DNA from 3 places in the Glaciecola petra genome. Region 2 is predicted to be linked to each of the others. Evidence: predicted binding sites of a transcription regulator. Region 2 holds the regulator's gene; each other region holds the start of a gene.
The links. The regulator sigma-54, encoded in region 2, starts transcription at its own class of promoters, with help from an activator protein. The targets are predictions, from matches to a motif close to GTTGGCACGNNNNTNGNNT.

Region 1 (6,390 bases), on a different contig from region 2:
CTAACAACTTAACCCCAGTGACTTTAGAACTTGGCGGTAAAAGCCCTTGTATTATTGATAAAAATATTGACTTAAATACGGCAATAAAGCGTATCGTTTGGGGAAAATTGATGAATGTTGGTCAAACATGCGTTTGCCCCGACTATTTATTAGTGCATCACAGTAACCTAGACAATGTGCTAGAAAAAATTAAACAAGTGATTGTGAAACAATATAAAAAAGCCCCAAAACAAAACCGTTTTTATGGTCGTGTAATTGATAGTGATAACGTGCGTCGATTGGCTGGTTATTTGGAAGGCCAAGAAGTGGTATACGGCGGTGAATATAGCGCTGAAGAAAGATACTTTGCACCAACAGTTGTATTAAACCCTGACCCAGATAGTGATCTTATGCAAGAGGAAATATTCGGGCCTATCATTCCCATATTGAGCTTTAATGGTCGCAGCGATATGTTGCAATTTATTAAGCAAAGGGCAAAACCACTTGCCGCGTATGCGTTTACCGAAGACAAAGAGTTTGAAGACAAATTTATAGATACTATTTCGGCAGGTTCCATGTGCATAAACGACATTAGTATGTTTATGGCAAATGAGGAGTTACCCTTTGGTGGTGTTGGTACAAGTGGAATGGGGAGTTATCACGGTAAATATGGGTTTGATGCATTTTCTCATCAAAAGTCCATCATGCGCCGCAGTTTTAGTTTTGAAAACTCTTTTCGTTACATGCCGCTAAATTCTATAAAAATGTGGGTCTTGAGACGGTTTCTGTAATAATACAAAACAAGGAACAGCAACATGCTTAGGCCTTTTCATCTTGCCATACCCGTAAACGATATTACGGCAGCAGATTGCTTCTATGGCGGTATTTTAGCATGTGAAAAAGGGCGTTCTGCACCTGAATGGATTGATTGGGATTTTTTTGGGCATCAGTTAGTCACTCATTTAGTCAGCGACATGCCACAGTCCATTCAGCCTAATGAAGTAGACGCAAAAGCGGTGCCTGTGCCGCATTTTGGCGTGGTACTTGATGAAAAAAACTGGCTCGCAACAGCCGAAAAACTGCGGGATGCTAAAATAGAATTTGTGATTGAACCCTACATTAGATTTAAAGGTAAAACGGGTGAACAAGGTACTTTCTTCGTGTTCGATCCTTCTGGTAACGCACTAGAGTTTAAATATTTCAATGATTTAGGTATGTTATTTACTTCTTAGATTTTACATCGGGCCGATGTAATTTGACCATACCCTGCAAAAAATTTCGTAATAATTGATCATAACAAACCCGGTAACTGCGATGGTCTGGTTTTCTAAAAAGTGCGGTTAGTTCACTTTTACCAACATTAAAGCCGGCTAAGCGTAAAATTTTCATCATATCCTCTTGTTGATAATTCATCGCAATTTTTATTTTCCGTAGAATATCATTATTACTGAGCCTTTCACCCGCTTTGAGCACAACAGGAATTGAGCCTTCGCGTTTACCTCGCTTTTCAATAATTAGGGCATCTAAAAACAAGGAGAGAACCTTGTCTCTGCATGGTAAAAACCCCTTTTCTTCTTCATGCAGCATCATACTCATTAGATAATTTTCATCTAGGTCGTATTCAACCAATTTCATCAATTTTATAGTTGCTTTGTTGTCAAGTGATAGGGCAAAGCGTAAGCGACGGAAAATATCATTAAAGAGCATTTAAAAGCCTGTTAAATTGAACTCATTCAATTATACCTGATACCTTTCGATGCCGCTATGACAAGGAGCTCTTTGGTCAGAGTTTGTGCTTGATACTCTCTAGCGAAGGGGCTATTCTGATGGCATCAATAATATACAAGTTGTATTAAGAAACGGATATCAGAGCACGATACCCTGCGTTTCTGAGTAACAGCTTGGTCATTTTAATTAAGGTACTAATGTGCGTAAACTGTGTTTGAATGTTAGTTTGCTAGTGTTGCTTTTGGTTTCGCTTATGTCTTGCAATAAACCCACCCCACAAGAAGAAATACCCACCATAAACAATATTGCTGAAGATTACGTTAAGTTAGTCTTAAGGGTCGGGCAATTTGATAGTGACTTCGTAGACGCATATTATGGACCAGAGGAATTCAAACCTACTGAGCTAGAAAATGAAAAAGACCTGTCTCCCGAACGATATATAAAGCAAGTTGACGAGCTTTTGGCCAATCTTAAGCTACTTGATCAAGAGTCTGCGACTTATGATCAGCGACGAGTGTTTATGCTCGAAAAACAACTAGTGGCGGTTCGCACCAAAATTAGTATGTTAGGTGGTAAAAAATTTAGTTTTGATGAAGAAGCAAATTTATTATATGACGCGCAAGCGCCTTCATTTAGCGTAGCGCATTTTGACGCTCTATTAGCTGAGCTTGACAACATGTTACCGGGTGAAGGTTCTTTGAATCAACGTTATGCAGATTACGCTAAGCAATTTGTTATCCCAAAAGACAAGTTGGACACCGTGTTTCAAGCGGCTATCAATGAGGCGCGCAAACGCACAATAGCGAGGTTTTCATTGCCTGAAAATGAAAATTTTGTATTGGAGTATGTGACTGATAAATCTTGGTCAGGCTATAACTATTATCAAGGTAATGGTCAAAGCCTTATCCAAATAAACACTGACTTTCCTATTATGATAGACCGAGCAGTAGACCTAGCATGCCATGAAGGTTATCCGGGCCACCACGTTTTTAACGCTTTATTAGAAAAGAACTTGGTCAATGAAAAAGGTTGGGTAGAGTTTTCCGTATATCCTTTATTTTCTCCTCAATCACTAATTGCTGAGGGTAGCGCTAATTATGGGATTGATGTTGCCTTTCCTGGTGATAGTCGTATTCAATTTGAGAAAGAAGTATTGTTTCCATTAGCAGGCATTGACCCTGACAGCGCTGAAAGGTATTACGAAGTGCAGACCTTGAGAGCAAAATTAAATTATGCTGGCAACGAAGCAGCGCGTGCCTACTTGAATGGCGACATTGACCGTCTAAATGCGGCTCAATGGCTAGAAAGCTATTTACTTTTTGAGCCTGAAAGAGCTCTACAACGAACTCGCTTTATTGATCAATATCGTAGTTATGTTATTAATTATAATTTGGGTAAGGACTTGGTTGCAGAATATATTGAAGCTAAAGGTGGGACATCAGACAATCCAGACTTGCGTTGGCAGCTTTTTGAAGACTTACTTAGTCAGCCCTATACAGCGAGCATGCTGACGCACTAAAAACTACTCATAAAAAAACGAGGTTGACTATGATCAACCTCGTTTTTTATTATTTGCAGTTAAATTTCGCAATTAACGTTTAGCTATCATTATTTGCTAAATCTTCTGGCGCCAATTAATGCTAATCCTAACACCATCATTAATGCAGAAGCCGGCGCAGATGCTTGTACTGGACTAGTCTGTCCTGTTACTGAAACAGCATCAATAAAGTTACCAACAGTAGAAGTAGCAGGCATTACCGATGTAAAACTCAATGTAGTAGTTGTGTCAGTCGCGGTAAATACATTGCTATAAACAGACCAAGATGATGTTACATGGTCATCCATTAAGTTAGTAAATACGTTGTCTGTACCAGATAAAACATCAACTCTAAAAGCTTCGTTGTTGTTTCGGCGGGCACGATACGCAAAACTAAAGTCATATACACTGCCAATATTTGTGGCAAATGATTGTAAAATAGTAAACACATTTCCAGTGTAAGGGTGTGCGTTTAATTCGATATGATTTTCACCTTCATAAGCATGCACGCCATTTAGTGAATCCCAAATTTCAATGTTGCTTCCACTCCAGCTGTTAACGTTGTCAGATAAAAACCATCTCCAGCTGTTATCGTTTACGCTATTGCTTTCAAAACCACCGTTAACAATTAAATTAGCGTTGGCGAATCCACTACAAAGCACTAATGCTAATACTGCGGCGATTTTTCTTGAAACTCTCATTTTGTACTCCAAAGTCAGTTTACTTTACTAAAATGTTTGGGTAATTACGCTAAACATAATTACCCTCGGCTAGACTAAAGCAAAATGAATGCCAATATTTAAGTGATTGATATACAATGAAATAATTGCGCGCTTTTAGGCTACATGGGATAAGTGTAAAAAAAATAGACAGGTCTGATGAGTGACTCACTCGCGTCTTAACCAAAGCCAGGCATTCTGCTAAATCAAGACCAAACTAAGTACAATGTATGCCAGTACAGTGACCGCACCCACCGTTAAGGCATATGGCAGCTGCGTTTTTACATGATTCAATAAATCGCAACCAGCGGCTAAGGATGACACCGCTGTAGTGTCTGAAATTGGAGAGCAGTGATCGCCAAATATACCGCCACCTAAAATGGCAGCTAACACTAATTCGGGAGGCAGACCCAAAGTTTGAATGAGCGGCATGCCAATTGGGATGAGAATTGCAAAAGTGCCCCAAGATGTGCCAGTTGTAAAAGATATAATGCCACCCGCTATAAATAACATGGGCACAATTAAAAAAATGGGCAAAAAATCGCCAACTAATCCAGCTACAAATACCCCGGTCCCAAGTACTTTTAAACTAGCGCCTAATCCAATAGATAACATCACAATTGTCACTAATGGTAACAATTCACTCATGCCTGAAAAACCTAGTTTGAAAGCGCCTTGGTGATTTGTTTGTTTGCTAAAAACTATGAGGGCATAACCGACAATACAAGCTAAAAATGTTGCATATAAAACTGACCGAGAACCACTGCCTTTGGTTAAGTCGCCGTTACCTGTCCATAACATAAATCCGATCATACCAACAATCATGACTCCTAATGGTAAAATCATGTAGCGGGCCTTGCTTGGCTCAGCAAGTTTTACATGACTGTCGATACGTTCAAGCTTTTGTTCAGCTTCTTTCATGGGACCATGGGTTTTGTCGGCAAAGATAGTATACGCGACAACAACCAAGGTTAGCCATGCATACACGTTGTATGGAAGTGTGCTCCACAACATTACCAGAGGATTTTGGTCAAGCTCATAGGTACTTAATAAGGCTAAAATATATGCCCCCCACCCATTTAGTAGTATCAATATGCAAACAGGAGCACTCGTTGAGTCAATAATATAGGCCAACCTTGCTCTACTCATTTTAAATTTGTCAAATAACCCGCGTGCCATTATCCCTGCAGTTAACACACTCAAATTTGATTCAATAAATACAACAATACCTGTGAACATGGTAATGCCTGCTGCACGTCGTTTTGTTTTTGCAATACCGGATGAGATTAATTTATTTACAAAGGCAGCTACCCCACCCGAATCTCGCATAAAGGCCAATAACGCACCTACCAGTAAACTAAATATAAGTATGCGTGCATTACCACCATCACCAATAGTAGATACCACCCGTTCTATGGTATTGATGGGTGTAAGTAACAAGTTGCTGCCGTCTGCTTTTAAAATGAGTAAAAATTCAGCGCTAACAATAGATAGTAATAGCGCTAAAATGACTTCTTTTTTCCAAAGCACCACTAGTATTGCAATAAGAGGTGGTAAAACTGTTAACCATTCCAAGTAGATATACTCCTGTTCACTCGTTGCTTGATTTGCTAGACAATATCGCTTCGTATATGAGTGTCATCACATTGCCATAGCGAGCACTATCAAATTTATCGCCTTCAAAATATAGTTTTTCACCCTGCTTTATCACAGGAGAATGCTTTTTATTGCTAAGGTATATCACGGCTAAATCTAATTTGGGGTCAATAAGAGTTGCTGTTCCAGTCCACCCGGTATGACCAAAAGCTTGTTCGCTAGCATAAGCCCCAAAATGCCATTTGTTATCGTTTGCGGCAAGGCGCCAGCCAAGTCCGAAAGAATCTTCACTGTGTCTAGGATGAGTAAAGCGTTTTAATGTATTTGCGTCAAATAGTGCGTGCATGCCATAACCACCGCCGTTTAGTAGCAGTTTTGCCAATACGGCTAAATCATCTACATTAGAAAATAGGCCAGCGTGACCTGCCACACCTTGTAGCGAATAGTAGGCTTTTTCGTCATGAACTTCACCTTGTAATACATATTTACGAATATTGGCAAAATCGACTTCGCCGGCACGTGTATTTCCTTTTATTTCGGTCGCCGCAAAAAACGACTTCTGTTGGCGTTTTTGTAAAGGGTTATACATGGTAGCTGCTAAGTTTAGTGGCTTATAAATATGCGTTTCAACATACTCATCCAAAGGCATGCCTGTTATTCGTTCAACTAATAAGCCTAATATCATAAAGTTGGTGTCGCTGTATTGCTGAGCGCTGTCTTTTGTATGAGCAAAAGGGAGTTTTTTTAATAAAATGTCACGAGTTAAGGCTTTGTCTTGCGAATATAAGGCTTCCCCAAATGGGTTATCTAACTTAAAAAGCTGAACTTCAC
Region 2 (6,390 bases):
AAGTCAAAATGACGTGTTAATTGGTATCTCTAATTCTGGCGAAACGAGCGAGTTAATAGGCTTATTACCGTCAATAAAACGCATTGGCGTGCCGATTGTCGCAATCAGTAATAATATGACCAGTAGCTTGGCCAAAGCTGCAGCAGTTGTGCTTAATTTACATGTTGAAAAAGAAGCATGCTCATTGGGTTTAGCCCCCACTACCAGTACCACCGCGACGCTCGTCCTTGGTGATGCACTTGCCATAGCATTACTTGAAGCTAAGGGATTTACTGCACAGGACTTCGCTTTTTCTCACCCGGGTGGAGCACTTGGAAAACGTCTTTTATTGCAAGTATCTGATGTCATGGTAAGCGGAAAAGACATGCCTATTGTTAACGACAGCGCCACATTAAAGCAAGCCCTACTGGAAATATCGTCCAAAGGCCTAGGGATTACTGGCATTGTGGATGGCGACAATAAACTTATTGGCATCTTCAGTGATGGTGACTTGCGCCGAACTTTAGATAAACAAATAGATATCCATACCGCTTTAGTGAGAGATGTAATGACTCAGGGCGGTATTAGTTTGCTAGAAAATAGTTTAGCAATCGATGCAATTAATCTTATGCAAAATAAGCGTATAGCCGCTTTGTTTGTATTAAACCAAAAAAATCAGCCCATCGGCGCTCTTAATATGTATATGCTGCTTAAAGCTGGGGTAGTGTAAATGTCTGAAATTAAAACCCTCTACGGCACTGTTTCTGCGTCGGTTTTTGAAAAGTGTAAAACCATCAAACTGGTTGTATTTGATGTTGACGGCGTTTTCAGCGACGGCAATATTTATATGGGTAATAATGGTGAAGAACTCAAAGCATTTAATACAAAAGACGGATATGGCATAAAGGCCCTAGCAAGTTGCGGCATCCAAACGGCAGTGATTACTGGCCGACAGTCAAACATTGTCGAAAAGAGAATGCAATCACTCAACGTGAATTACATTATTCAGGGGCGCGAAGATAAAAATACCGCAATGATTGAATTAATGGAAGTAAGTGGGTTTAAAGCTTATCAAATAGCGAGTATGGGCGATGATATGCCAGATTTAGGCTTATTTGCTCACAGTGCAATAAAAGCAAGCGTAAATGATGCGCACCCAATGGTAAAAAGGGAAGCAAACTACATCACAAGTTTAGGCGGTGGCAAGGGCGCAGTTAGAGAGTTTTGTGATTTGTTTTTGCAAGTAAATAACAAATTAGAATTTAGTCATGGTGCAAGCTTATGAACCGAATAGGATGGAGTATTGCGCTAATTTTCTCAGCGGTGTTAGCACTTTATTTACCCACACTATTGGAACCAGAGGACGCATTAAATGAAAACAATAGAGATGGTTCACTTATTCCCAATTACAAAGCAGTGAACTTAAATAGCAAATTGTATGACAAAGAGGGTAAGCTAAGCCATCAAATGGCTGCAGAACAAATGGAGCATTATGAAGAGTTAGGCTTTGCCGTGTTCACCAACCCTGTTTATACGCTTTATTTAGATTCGGGTGAGCCATGGCAAGTAACCGCCAATGAAGCAACCTTGCACGACAATAATCGCATTCAGTTAGAAAAGAATGTTAAGATTGTGAATCTGCGCACCGAAGAGTATGTGCGTGAAATCAACACCGAGTATATAGAAATAAATTTGCAAAATAAGACCTTAATGTCCGATCAGATCGTCGAAATAAGCGGACTTGATTATTCTGTAGTAAGTGTCGGTTTATTTGGGGATTTAACAACCCAACAATACGAGTTAAAAGATCATGTACAAACACAATTTAAGCCTAGCTTGTAAAATAATCGCGACATCTGTCTTGTTAGCTTCAATTCAGGTGGCGCACGCCATGCAAAATCAACAAAGCACGGCTCAAGATGAAAGTGCTACAGCCTCAAAAGTCGATGCCATCAGTACTGACTTTAACTTACCTGTTACCTTAGTATCGAATAGTCAAACACTCGATGGCAAAAAGAAAACCTCTATATTTATTGATAATGTAGTGATTAGACAAGGTAGCTTGGAAATATTGGCACAACGAGTAGAAGCCGATGCGGCCGCCGGTAAAGGCAAAGAAATCATTATGGCCAGCGGCAACCCTGCCAGCTATAAACAACGCTTAGAAGACGGTACTATGGTTGAAGCACGAGCTAACGAAATAGTATACGAAGTCGGAGCTCGTACAATATCACTCAAAGGTGTGGCATCTATTGTACAAAACGAAATTCAGGTTACTGGTGATTCCATCGTTTTTGATATGGCAAAGGAACAAATTCTCGCATCTAGTACAGCAGATAGCAGCGGCCCAGTTACCACTGTACTGAGCCCTGGTGCATTTTCAAATAGTACACCCTCAGATAAAAGTAAAGAGAATGAAAACGAGGAAGACGAATAGTCGTGAACAGTACACTTTGCGCAAAAAACTTAGCAAAATCATATAAATCGAGACAAGTCGTTAGAGACGTTAGTATTGAAGTCTCCACTGGCCAAATTGTTGGTTTACTTGGTCCTAATGGCGCGGGTAAAACAACGACCTTTTATATGATCGTAGGCTTGGTTCCCTTAGACAAAGGTAATATTTTTATAGATCAAATAAATGTGAGCATGCAACCAATGCACGAACGCGCCAGGCAAGGTATTGGTTATTTACCACAAGAAGCATCCATTTTTAGGAAATTGAGTGTTTATGAAAACCTGATGGCTATTTTGCAAACACGCAAAGATATTTCAAATAACCAGAGGGAACAAATAGCCGACGAATTACTCGACGACTTTAATATCAATCATATACGTAATAATTTGGGCATGAGCTTGTCTGGTGGCGAAAGAAGACGGGTGGAAATAGCAAGAGCGCTTGCAGCCAACCCTAAATTTATTTTACTAGACGAACCATTTGCAGGTGTTGACCCAATTTCTGTAAATGATATAAAGAAGATAATATACCAATTAAAAGAGCGCGGTATAGGAGTACTGATCACTGACCATAATGTCAAAGAAACCCTAGATGTATGTGAAACAGCCTATATTGTTAGTCATGGCGAATTAATTGCTTCTGGAAATGCGCAAGAAGTACTATCAAATCAAACAGTAAGAGATGTATACTTAGGTGAGCAATTTTCTTTGTAGTTATTTTGAGTAAACTTTATTCGATTATTTAAATAATCATGCAAAAGAATGGACGGTGTTTGTCGATGTAGTAATTGAGGAACACTTAATATAAGTACATTAAAAGAATATGTTATATTGAGAATAAGCAAGGCGATACGAGACTGTTAAACAAATTAATTTTATAGGTGATTATAGCTAATATGTGTGAATCGTTTGTAGTGATAGGAATGTAATGAAACCTTCTTTACAGCTTAAATTTAGTCAACAGCTAACAATGACGCCACAGTTGCAGCAGGCGATTAAGTTGTTGCAACTCTCCACATTAGACTTACAACAAGAAATTCAAGAAGCCCTCGATTCTAACCCCTTGTTAGAGTCACTCGAAAACGAGAGTCGTGATGACCGCAACCAAAGCGAATCCGATTCTGAAACAGCGGGCGCGTCGGCAAGTGCATCAGAAAATACCGAAACACAAATCAATGGCGAGAAAGATGGCTCTGATCAAATGGACAGTCATGAGGCTTTAGAAAATAAAGAATTGCCCGACGACCTGCCAGTAGATACCTCTTGGGACGAATACCTAGGCTCCAGTTCAGCGCCTACTAAAATGGTGGGCACCAATCCCGATGACGATTTTATTTATCAAGGTGAAACTGTTGAGAGCATTCAAGACCATCTAATGTGGCAAACAGAAATGACCCACTTTAGTGAAACAGATAAATCTATCGCCATCGCTATTATTGATTCAGTGGATGAATCAGGTTACCTGACAGTGAGTGCAGAAGAGATACTAGAGAGCTTAGATGACGCCGAAATTGAACTTGACGAAGTAGAATGCGTGCTCAAACGAATTCAACGTTTTGACCCAGTAGGCGCTGCAGCTCGCTCGGTACAAGAATGCTTGTTAGTACAATTGCAACAGTTTGACGAGAATACACCATGGTTGGAACAAGCACGCTCTTTAATTGAAGAACATAGCGATTTAATTAGCAGCAAAGACTACCGTACGTTGATGCGTAAAACACGGCTTAAAGAAGACCAATTACGCGAAGTCATGCGTTTACTAAAAACCCTAAATCCCCGTCCTGGTAGCGTTGTTTCTGCGAGAGAACCTGAATATGTCATACCCGATGTCAACGTTTACAAGAAAAAAGGAATTTGGACGGTAGAATTAAATAATGAAGCATTGCCGGCTTTATCCGTAAACGAAACTTACGCTCAGTTGTCAAAAACGACAAAAAATCCGAACGATTCTCAATATATCAAGTCTCACTTACAAGAGGCAAAATGGTTTATAAAGAGTTTAGAAAGTCGTAACGAAACATTACTCAAAGTGTCGCATTGTATTGTCGCAAAGCAACGAGAATTTTTTGAGCAAGGTCCAGAAAAAATGCAGCCCATGGTACTCAATGATGTTGCTGAAATGGTAGATATGCACGAGTCGACCATTTCTCGAGTCACCACACAAAAATATATGCATACCCCTAGGGGAATATTTGAGCTGAAATACTTTTTCTCTTCTCATGTGTCAACAGACTCAGGTGAAAACTGTTCGTCTACTGCTATTAGAGCCTTTATTAAGAAAATGGTCGCTGACGAACCATCCCATAAACCATTAAGTGACAGCAAAATTGCACAAATGCTCGCTGAGCAAGGCATAAACGTTGCTAGGCGAACAATTGCAAAATATCGGGAGTCTTTAAACATTCCCCCTTCCAATCAGCGAAAAAGTCTCGTGTAAACGAGCAAAAGAGGATTATTTATATGCAAATTAACCTGACAGGTCATCATGTAGAAATCACCGATTCATTACGCAACTATGTTGATACAAAGTTTGAAAAATTAGAGAGGCACTTTGATCATATCAACAACGTACATGTAATTTTAAACATCGAGAAATTGAGTCAAAAAGCTGAAGCTACAATGCATTTAAACGGTGGTGAAGTTTTCGCCAACAATGAACATACCGATATGTATGCAGCCATTGACGGCTTGATAGACAAGCTAGACCGACAGGTTATTAAGCATAAAGAAAAGTTAAAACGACATTAACTAGAGCGACTCAAATGCCAGCTCTATACTTTTAAGCTCCTTTAAGAATAAACGATATACTAACCATCGTTAAGAAATATCAATGATAATAAACGACATCATTTCACTCGACCGGACTCAATGTTCGGTTGAGTGCAACAGTAAGAAACGCATCTTTGAAATCATTTCTCAAATTGCTGTGAAACAATCTCCTGAATTAGACCAACTTGAAGTGTTAAGTAGCTTAATTAGCCGCGAAAAAATGGGCAGTACTGGCATAGGCAATGGCATCGCGTTACCGCATGGCAGGATAAAAGGCCTGGCCAATATGATAGCTGTAATTGTGACAAGCAATCACCCAATTGAATTTGATGCCATAGATGGTCATCCAGTCGATATCTTCTTTGCTATCTTGGTACCAGACGAGCAAACAGACCAACATTTACAAGCGCTTTCAGGTATCGCGCGCAAATTAAGTAATAAAGATATTGTAAAAGCCATCCGAAAAGCAGAAACTAAAAACCAAATAGTGGCAGCTTTGGCATAATAAACATCATGAAACTGTTAATAATAAGTGGGCGTTCAGGTTCTGGAAAGTCAATCGCTTTAAGAGCTTTAGAAGACTTGAGCTATTATTGTGTTGATAATATTCCGGTTTCACTCTTGCCCACGCTAACACATACAGTAGTTGAACAGCACGAGCTTGTTGCGGTTAGTATTGATGTTAGAAACATGCCCGAAACAGAAAATGAAATTAGTGAGTTACTCGAATATCTCCCTGAATTTTGGGATATCACTATTATATTTTTAGACGCCAGCGATGACGTACTGATTAAGCGTTATAGTGAAACTCGGCGACTACACCCTCTTTTTAAACAAAGTAACTCCTTGATTGATGCTATTAGCGCCGAGCAAGAAATTCTGGTTCCTGTAGCTGAGAAAGCCGACCTTCATATCAATACTGATCAATTATCAGTCCACGATTTAGCCGAACTAGTTAGAGAACGTGTTTTGGGTAAAAAAAGCTCTGATTTGGTCATTGTATTCGAATCATTTGGATTTAAATATGGCCTGCCAAAAGACAGTGACTATGTATTTGATGTCCGCTTTTTGCCCAATCCACATTGGGAACCTGACTTACGCCCTTTAACCGGCTTAGATGGACCCGTCGAGCTATTTTTATCTGGGCAACCCCTGGTAATGAAGCTCATTTGGCAAGTACAAAGCTTT
Region 3 (6,390 bases), on a different contig from region 2:
CCGGTAGGGCTATAACCGTTAGTAAAAACTAAGCCCTCAATGACTAAATACTCCCCTGAAAGACGCAAATTAGACCGCCCAGTCAAAATCACTTTGCCTTTCGTTTCTGCTTTTAACGTAATCGGCGATTTGGCATTACCTTGACCTTTAAACAAAATCTCAAAGTCTTGCCATTCACCGTTTGCTAACACTAAGGTGTCACCAGGTTTTAGGCTTTTTACAGCTTCATTGAACTCATTTTGGTTTTTCACCAAAATTTCAGTATCAGATACAGAATTGGACAACTGTAGACCGTCTTGACCAGGCTTGCCAGTCGAGCCGGTAGTCGAAATACTGCACGCGTGCAATAAAAACAAAGTTAGTAAGAGCGAAAAAGATTTAGTAGGCATGGTGGGGGTACCTCTTTACAAACAAATAAAATGAAGCCCAAAGCTGAATTTTTACACTTAGCAACTATCGCTATCGTTTAGTATATTTCAAGGTTTGGGCTTTTGGGAGCTTTCTACTACTTACCTAATTGACTAAAATAGTCGTATATTTCAGGTACATTGCCACGAGCCATACCGGCATCATACGCAGCTTGCAAGTTCGCAGATGTGCCTTCAGCAATTTGCGCTCGCGTACCTAAATCTTTTACCATTTCGAGGAAGTAGCCAATGTCTTTGTGCGCATTGCCAATAGAGAAGCCCAAGTCACTGACACCATCAACAGCATAGTTTTTGCAAAACTGCATAAATGGCGAACTTGATGGCCCTGTTGACATAATGTCAAACAATTGCTGCTTGTCAACACCAGCACTATCTGCAACAGCAAATGCTTGTGACATCGCAGTTACCGTCGTCATACCAATGAAATTATTAATCAGCTTAGTTGTATGTCCAGAACCCAAAGCACCTAGATGGAATACATTTTCGCCTTGAATATCCAATATCGGCTTCACTTTAGCAAAAGTATCGAGATCACCAGAGGCCATAATGTTTAGTAAACCATCTTTCGCATGGGCTGGGGTGCGTCCTAAGGGTGCGTCGATCATACCGGCACCTTTTTTCGCTAGGTCTGCACCAATCTTGCGCGTTGAAGCTGGAATAGAAGTACCAAAATCAATCACAACACTGCCTTCTTTTATGCCAGCCAAAATGCCATCTTCAGCATAAACTACACTCTCAACGATAGTTGAGGTTGTTAAGCAAAGCATAACAATGTCGCTGTCAGCTGCCAATTGTGCAGCAGATTCAGCGGCACTCCCGCCTTGTGCAACAACTTCAGCAACAACATCCTTATTAAGGTCCATTACGATCGGTTTAAAACCTCTTTTTTGTAGGTTTTCTACCATGTTTCTGCCCATAAGGCCTAGGCCGATGAAGCCAATGCTAGGCTTGTCCATACTCACTCCTAAATATTGTTATTGTGTATGTTTGAAAATGCAGTGTGTTAATCATTTGTTATAAATCCTATATAGAGATTAACAATATGATTCATACTAACCAATGCAGGACAATATTGTCAACCAATATATCAACAATGTATTACCATTATTACTGATAATACTACGTTTCCAATACAAGGCTATGCATTATTACTATTAACTAGCGGCTAATATTAAAATGGTTTTTAAATTTTATTCATTTATTTCAATGCTTTAAACAAATAACAGAAAGCATAAACAGAGAAAATATAAGCGCTTACAAAGTCTAAGGAGCTTAGCGTTAGTCTTATTTGCTCAAGCTAAATTAACACGAATAAAGAAGAAGAAATTTACTTAATGTCATAGTTTTCGACGATAATTTAGACGCTTTTTTCAAAATCATCTTACCAATAATTGATTGAAATTCTAAATAAAACTTACCAAAAGGTTGACCTTTTGCTTGATAAAATTGATAAATATTACATTTAAGTGTCTTAAATCATGAAAAAACATAAGTAACGATTATTTATTAATGTGTTTTTTATGCGTGGTAATAGCTTTTGCAAAAATGTCGGGCCTAAAGCATTGCTTCATTACTTGTTCGGCGATCTTATTTTCAAACGCATGAGGCCATACATGTTGCAACTTTCCATATAACCATTCAGCTTGGTCAAATGTAGGCCGATTCACTGCATATGGTCCATCGTCGGCAGCAGAAAATATTGATGAAAAACGGTTATAATGAGGAAGATGCCTTGGGCTTTGACCTTCTTCAGTTAAGCAACTCCCCAATAAAGACGGGGCAACAATGTCAATTTTGGTATCTAAATATTGGTCACGCGACATTATGCGAGCTGCCTCAAAACGATTAGGCACTTCTTTCAACCACTGGCATGCTTCTATTAACGCAGCACATAAATGCTGAAATACTTCTGGGGTCTTATCGTATTCACACTGAGTAATTGCGAGGACTTTCTCGGCACGGTCTTGCCAAATGTCATACGATGTAAGAACGGTAACACCAGTGTCGTTTCTTACCGACTTTGCGTTATAGGGGCCACCAGCACAAAACCCGTCAATGTCCCCGCTTTCTAAACTAATAGCCATGCTAGTTGGTGGCATAAATACACATTCGATCTCGTCAATATCAATTTTGGCAACATGTAAATAATCGATCAACTGCAAATAGTGACAACTAAAAGGGAAAACACAGGCTATTTTTAATTTTGGATGCTTATCTTTTATTCTTCGTTCTAGTGTTTTCTTGAGCAACTTCGCAGGCATTGGGAACGGTATTTTAGTTAAATCATTAGCAAGCTTAATTTCTTCGCATAAACGCTTGCTTAGCGTAACACCGTTGCCATTTTGACTAGTAATCATCGGAATAATTATATCTTTACGATTACCAGACATTCCTACTTGATTGGCCAGCGGCATAGGCGCCAACATTTGAGCCGCATCTAATAATCCCATCTCAAGTTTATCGCGCAACGTAGACCATGAATTTTGTGCTAAAAGCTCTACTTGCAAACCAAATTTTTCATAAATCCCAAGTTCCTTTGCCACAATGTAGGGCGCGGCATCAGTTAATTTTACGAAGCCTACCTTCAAAGGCGTGTTGTGGTGTATCTTCATGGTAAATTCTTCAGCATATTCATAATATTAGTAGCAACTTGCTCGAGTTTTTGACCACTATCCATAGCCATTTTACGCATAGCTTTGTAGGCAGCATCTTCGTCAAGACCTTGTTTTTCAATTAACATGCGCTTTGCCTTTTCAATTGTTTTTCGAGCACCTAATTGGTTTTGAGTCGACTTAAGTTCACTTTTTAAATCTTGAAACTCTTCGAAACGTGCAACGGCGGCATCTAAAATTGCCCTGACCCGGTTAGGGTCGGCATCACCAGTGACATATGCGCTAACACCCGACTTAATTGAGCGCTTTATTATTTGCGAGTCCTGAGTTTCAGTAAACATTACGATAGGTTTGGGATTGATTTGATTTAAAGTGTGAAGGCTTTCTAAGATATCACGATCGGGGGATTCTATATCAATCACAATCATATCTGGCTTTGCAATGTCAACTTCACGCAAAAGCGAAGAACCCGCACTGACCAGATGGGTGATGCTATATTGTGAGCCCTTCAAAGCTTGCTGTATAGCTTGGGCTCGATTTTGGTTATCGTCTATTAATAGTATATTCAAAGAGCGTTAAACCGAAGAAAGAAGGCCTGATTATTCATTAAAGTCCATATTGCTTGCAAGGATTGGAACGGGCACTAAAATATTCATATATATTTGCTATGTATCTACTATCCATTTGGAATGTATTTGCAATCTATTTGCCAACTTCTCAACAAGCTTAATTGAGTTTAAATTCCATAATTTACATAGAGTTAAAGAGTTATTATCGACTATTGCCTTTAATTTAGTTTGCCACATAGCGTGCCATTCACCGAATAGTGGCAACAATATCACTAGTTTGGTGCAAATCAATTGGTCTAGTGCTGACTGGATGGTAATGCTCAATCACTCTGCCAACCACAATAATCGCTGGCCCTGTTAATGCCGCTATGGCTTCGTTTTTCTCAATATCACCAAGATTTGAAACGACCATTTTCTGTTCATCGGTGCAAGCGTTGTCAATTACACAAATTGGAAAACCTGCTGTTAACCCAGCGGTTTGTAATCGCTCGCAAATTAGACCAAGTTTAGACAAGCCCATATAAAACACCAGTGTTTCAGTCTCTGCGCTAGCAACTATACTTTTCCAGTTTGGCTCGTCTGCGGGCCTCTGCAAGCTTGCCGTGATGTACCTCACGGACTGTGCACAAGCTCTATGTGTGAGTGTTAAGCCAGTGTATGCAGAAGCACCCGAAGCGGCGGTTATGCCAGGTACAATGGAAAAGGGAATATTGTGCATGGCAAGCACCTTTGCCTCTTCTAGCGTTCTGGCAAAAATAGCGGGATCGCCGCCTTTAAGTCTGACTACGTTCTTACCATTTTGGGCATGCATTAGCACCAGTTCACTGATGCTTGTTTGCGGCATGCTATGTTTACCGCAGCGCTTACCGACAAATTCTTTAGCTGTGTGTTTGGGTATTAATTGCAAAATGGCAGGCGATACCAGCCAATCAAACAAAACAATATCAGCCTTTTGCAATGCCTTTAGTGCTTTTATAGTTAATAAATCAGGATCGCCTGGTCCAGCACCGACAATAGTCACTCTGCCACTCGAATCACTATTTTTATTGTTGTGGTTACTATTTTTAAAAAATAGTGAAAATGGTCCATTAAATATGGGCAAACTATCTTTGCAAAACTCACTCACTTTATTAAATGGTGTTTTAAATGTTTGAGCGAGGGTCATTTTGTAATCTCCTTAATAGAAATATTATTTCGTTGCATGTCTGTTTTCAGACCTTGTGAATGTCTACTTTCTGCATGTTGAAGTAAGCTCGATAATTCACTTTTACATGAACCACAATTTGTGCCGCATTTAAGCTTTTCACCTAGGGCATATACGCTCTCGCAGCCCTCGTCGATAGCACCTTGAATTTGTTTTTCACGAACATTAAAACAACTACAGATTAGTCGTCCCTGCTCGTAATATGAAGGTACCGTTCGGGTAAGTAATTGATGTTGAGTCAGAGGATCAAGCTTCGCTTGTTGAGCAAAACATTCCTTAATAAATTCATTATTAATGCCATCAGCATGTGTATCTGCATGCTCTGTTAAGCAAGCAACAAGCTCGTTTTTGTCACTTAAACATATCGATGTAATGAGGTCTTTTTGATTATTTTGTGTGTCTGCATAAAGACAAGAGAGCCAACTATAGTTAGCAGGTAAATACTGCTTAATTAAGTCTGAGTTTAATGGTTTTTTTTGCCCAAATGATGCCATTTTAAGAATATAAAAATCACCTTGGTTGATATTGATTTGATATTCAGCCAAACGCAACTTGCTAGAAAAATATGACGCTTTGATGGCAAGGGTAAAACAGTCGGTTGGCGTTATTTTTTTAATATTGACAGCCGCATGCTTCAGTTCAGGCTGCCCTGATATAGGATCATTTGCAGAACTATACAATGAGGCTATATCGACATGACTAGTGTTTGATTTACTCCAATGTATCGGCACGAATAATTCGCCTTTTCGTAATTCTTGACTAATTTTGATAGGTAATATTGCCGGGCTAGGTTTTGTTTTTGATGTAACGCTTGTATTAGCTAGAACTTGTTTACTGGCATCTTGTATGTGCGCATTGCTTTCGGACATTAGAGTCACATACTCGCCATTGCGTAGACCATGTTTTGCAGCATCTTTCGGATTGATAAATAATTCTGCTTGCTCACTATGTTCCACCAACTTCTGCGCCTTACCGGTACGCGTCATGGTATGCCATTGGTCGCGCATCCTTCCACTATTTAGCACATACGGATAGTGGGATGTTGTGCGTTGATATGGTAATTGAGCACATACTGCAATGAATATCGCTTTTTGATTAGATGTATAGAATTTATTATCTGTAAATAAACGTTCAGTACCCAAAAATGTATTAGTTGTTCCTTGGTCGTTTTTGAGCCCTAACTTAGCTGATGAGGCTGGCAGCGACGATTCTGGCGACACTGATTCTGGCAAAATTGATTCTGGTAAAATAACAGGCCACTGAACAGGTGTTAATGCATCATATTGCTGTTCAGTTAAATTAGTTAAACCAGACAAGTTAAAACACCGTTTACCCCCGTTGTGATAAGCACTCAAGCGGGCATGTTCAACAAATATTTGATGCGGATGGGTAAAATTAAAAGCGTTTTTGAAACCCAATTTAGCCGCAAGCTCACAAATAATCTGCCAGTCATGCTTTGCGTTTCCGGTTGGCGATAAAAGGCCACGTTGACGAGATATCCGACGTTCGGAGTTAGTCACTGTGCCATTTTTTTCACTCCATCCTGTGGCAGGAAGCTTAATATCAGCAAAAGCCAG

Region 1: the regulator sigma-54 is predicted to act here: its motif matches at 4,023-4,041, upstream of RM552_RS10990 (DUF642 domain-containing protein).
Region 3: the regulator sigma-54 is predicted to act here: its motif matches at 3,736-3,754, upstream of RM552_RS12690 (ANTAR domain-containing response regulator).

Annotation. Positions count from the first base shown of each region.
Region 1 is NZ_JAVRHX010000003.1:46,718-53,107, reverse strand. It holds gene RM552_RS11010 (aldehyde dehydrogenase family protein) at 1-770, shown strand, start outside; gene RM552_RS11005 (VOC family protein) at 795-1,211, shown strand; gene RM552_RS11000 (YehS family protein) at 1,201-1,686, opposite strand; gene RM552_RS10995 (hypothetical protein) at 1,907-3,226, shown strand; gene RM552_RS10990 (DUF642 domain-containing protein) at 3,316-3,945, opposite strand; gene RM552_RS10985 (Na+/H+ antiporter NhaC family protein) at 4,165-5,538, opposite strand; gene pbp4b (penicillin binding protein PBP4B) at 5,555-6,390, opposite strand, start outside.
Region 2 is NZ_JAVRHX010000004.1:275,422-281,811, forward strand. It holds gene RM552_RS14135 (KpsF/GutQ family sugar-phosphate isomerase) at 1-709, shown strand, start outside; gene kdsC (3-deoxy-manno-octulosonate-8-phosphatase KdsC) at 710-1,264, shown strand; gene lptC (LPS export ABC transporter periplasmic protein LptC) at 1,261-1,821, shown strand; gene lptA (lipopolysaccharide transport periplasmic protein LptA) at 1,871-2,416, shown strand; gene lptB (LPS export ABC transporter ATP-binding protein) at 2,419-3,147, shown strand; gene RM552_RS14160 (RNA polymerase factor sigma-54) at 3,362-4,870, shown strand; gene hpf (ribosome hibernation promoting factor) at 4,894-5,181, shown strand; gene ptsN (PTS IIA-like nitrogen regulatory protein PtsN) at 5,264-5,707, shown strand; gene rapZ (RNase adapter RapZ) at 5,716-6,390, shown strand, end outside.
Region 3 is NZ_JAVRHX010000003.1:423,702-430,091, forward strand. It holds gene RM552_RS12675 (polysaccharide lyase 6 family protein) at 1-389, opposite strand, end outside; gene RM552_RS12680 (NAD(P)-dependent oxidoreductase) at 506-1,384, opposite strand; gene RM552_RS12685 (CmpA/NrtA family ABC transporter substrate-binding protein) at 1,928-3,040, opposite strand; gene RM552_RS12690 (ANTAR domain-containing response regulator) at 3,037-3,609, opposite strand; gene cobA (uroporphyrinogen-III C-methyltransferase) at 3,857-4,774, opposite strand; gene RM552_RS12700 (nitrate reductase) at 4,771-6,390, opposite strand, start outside.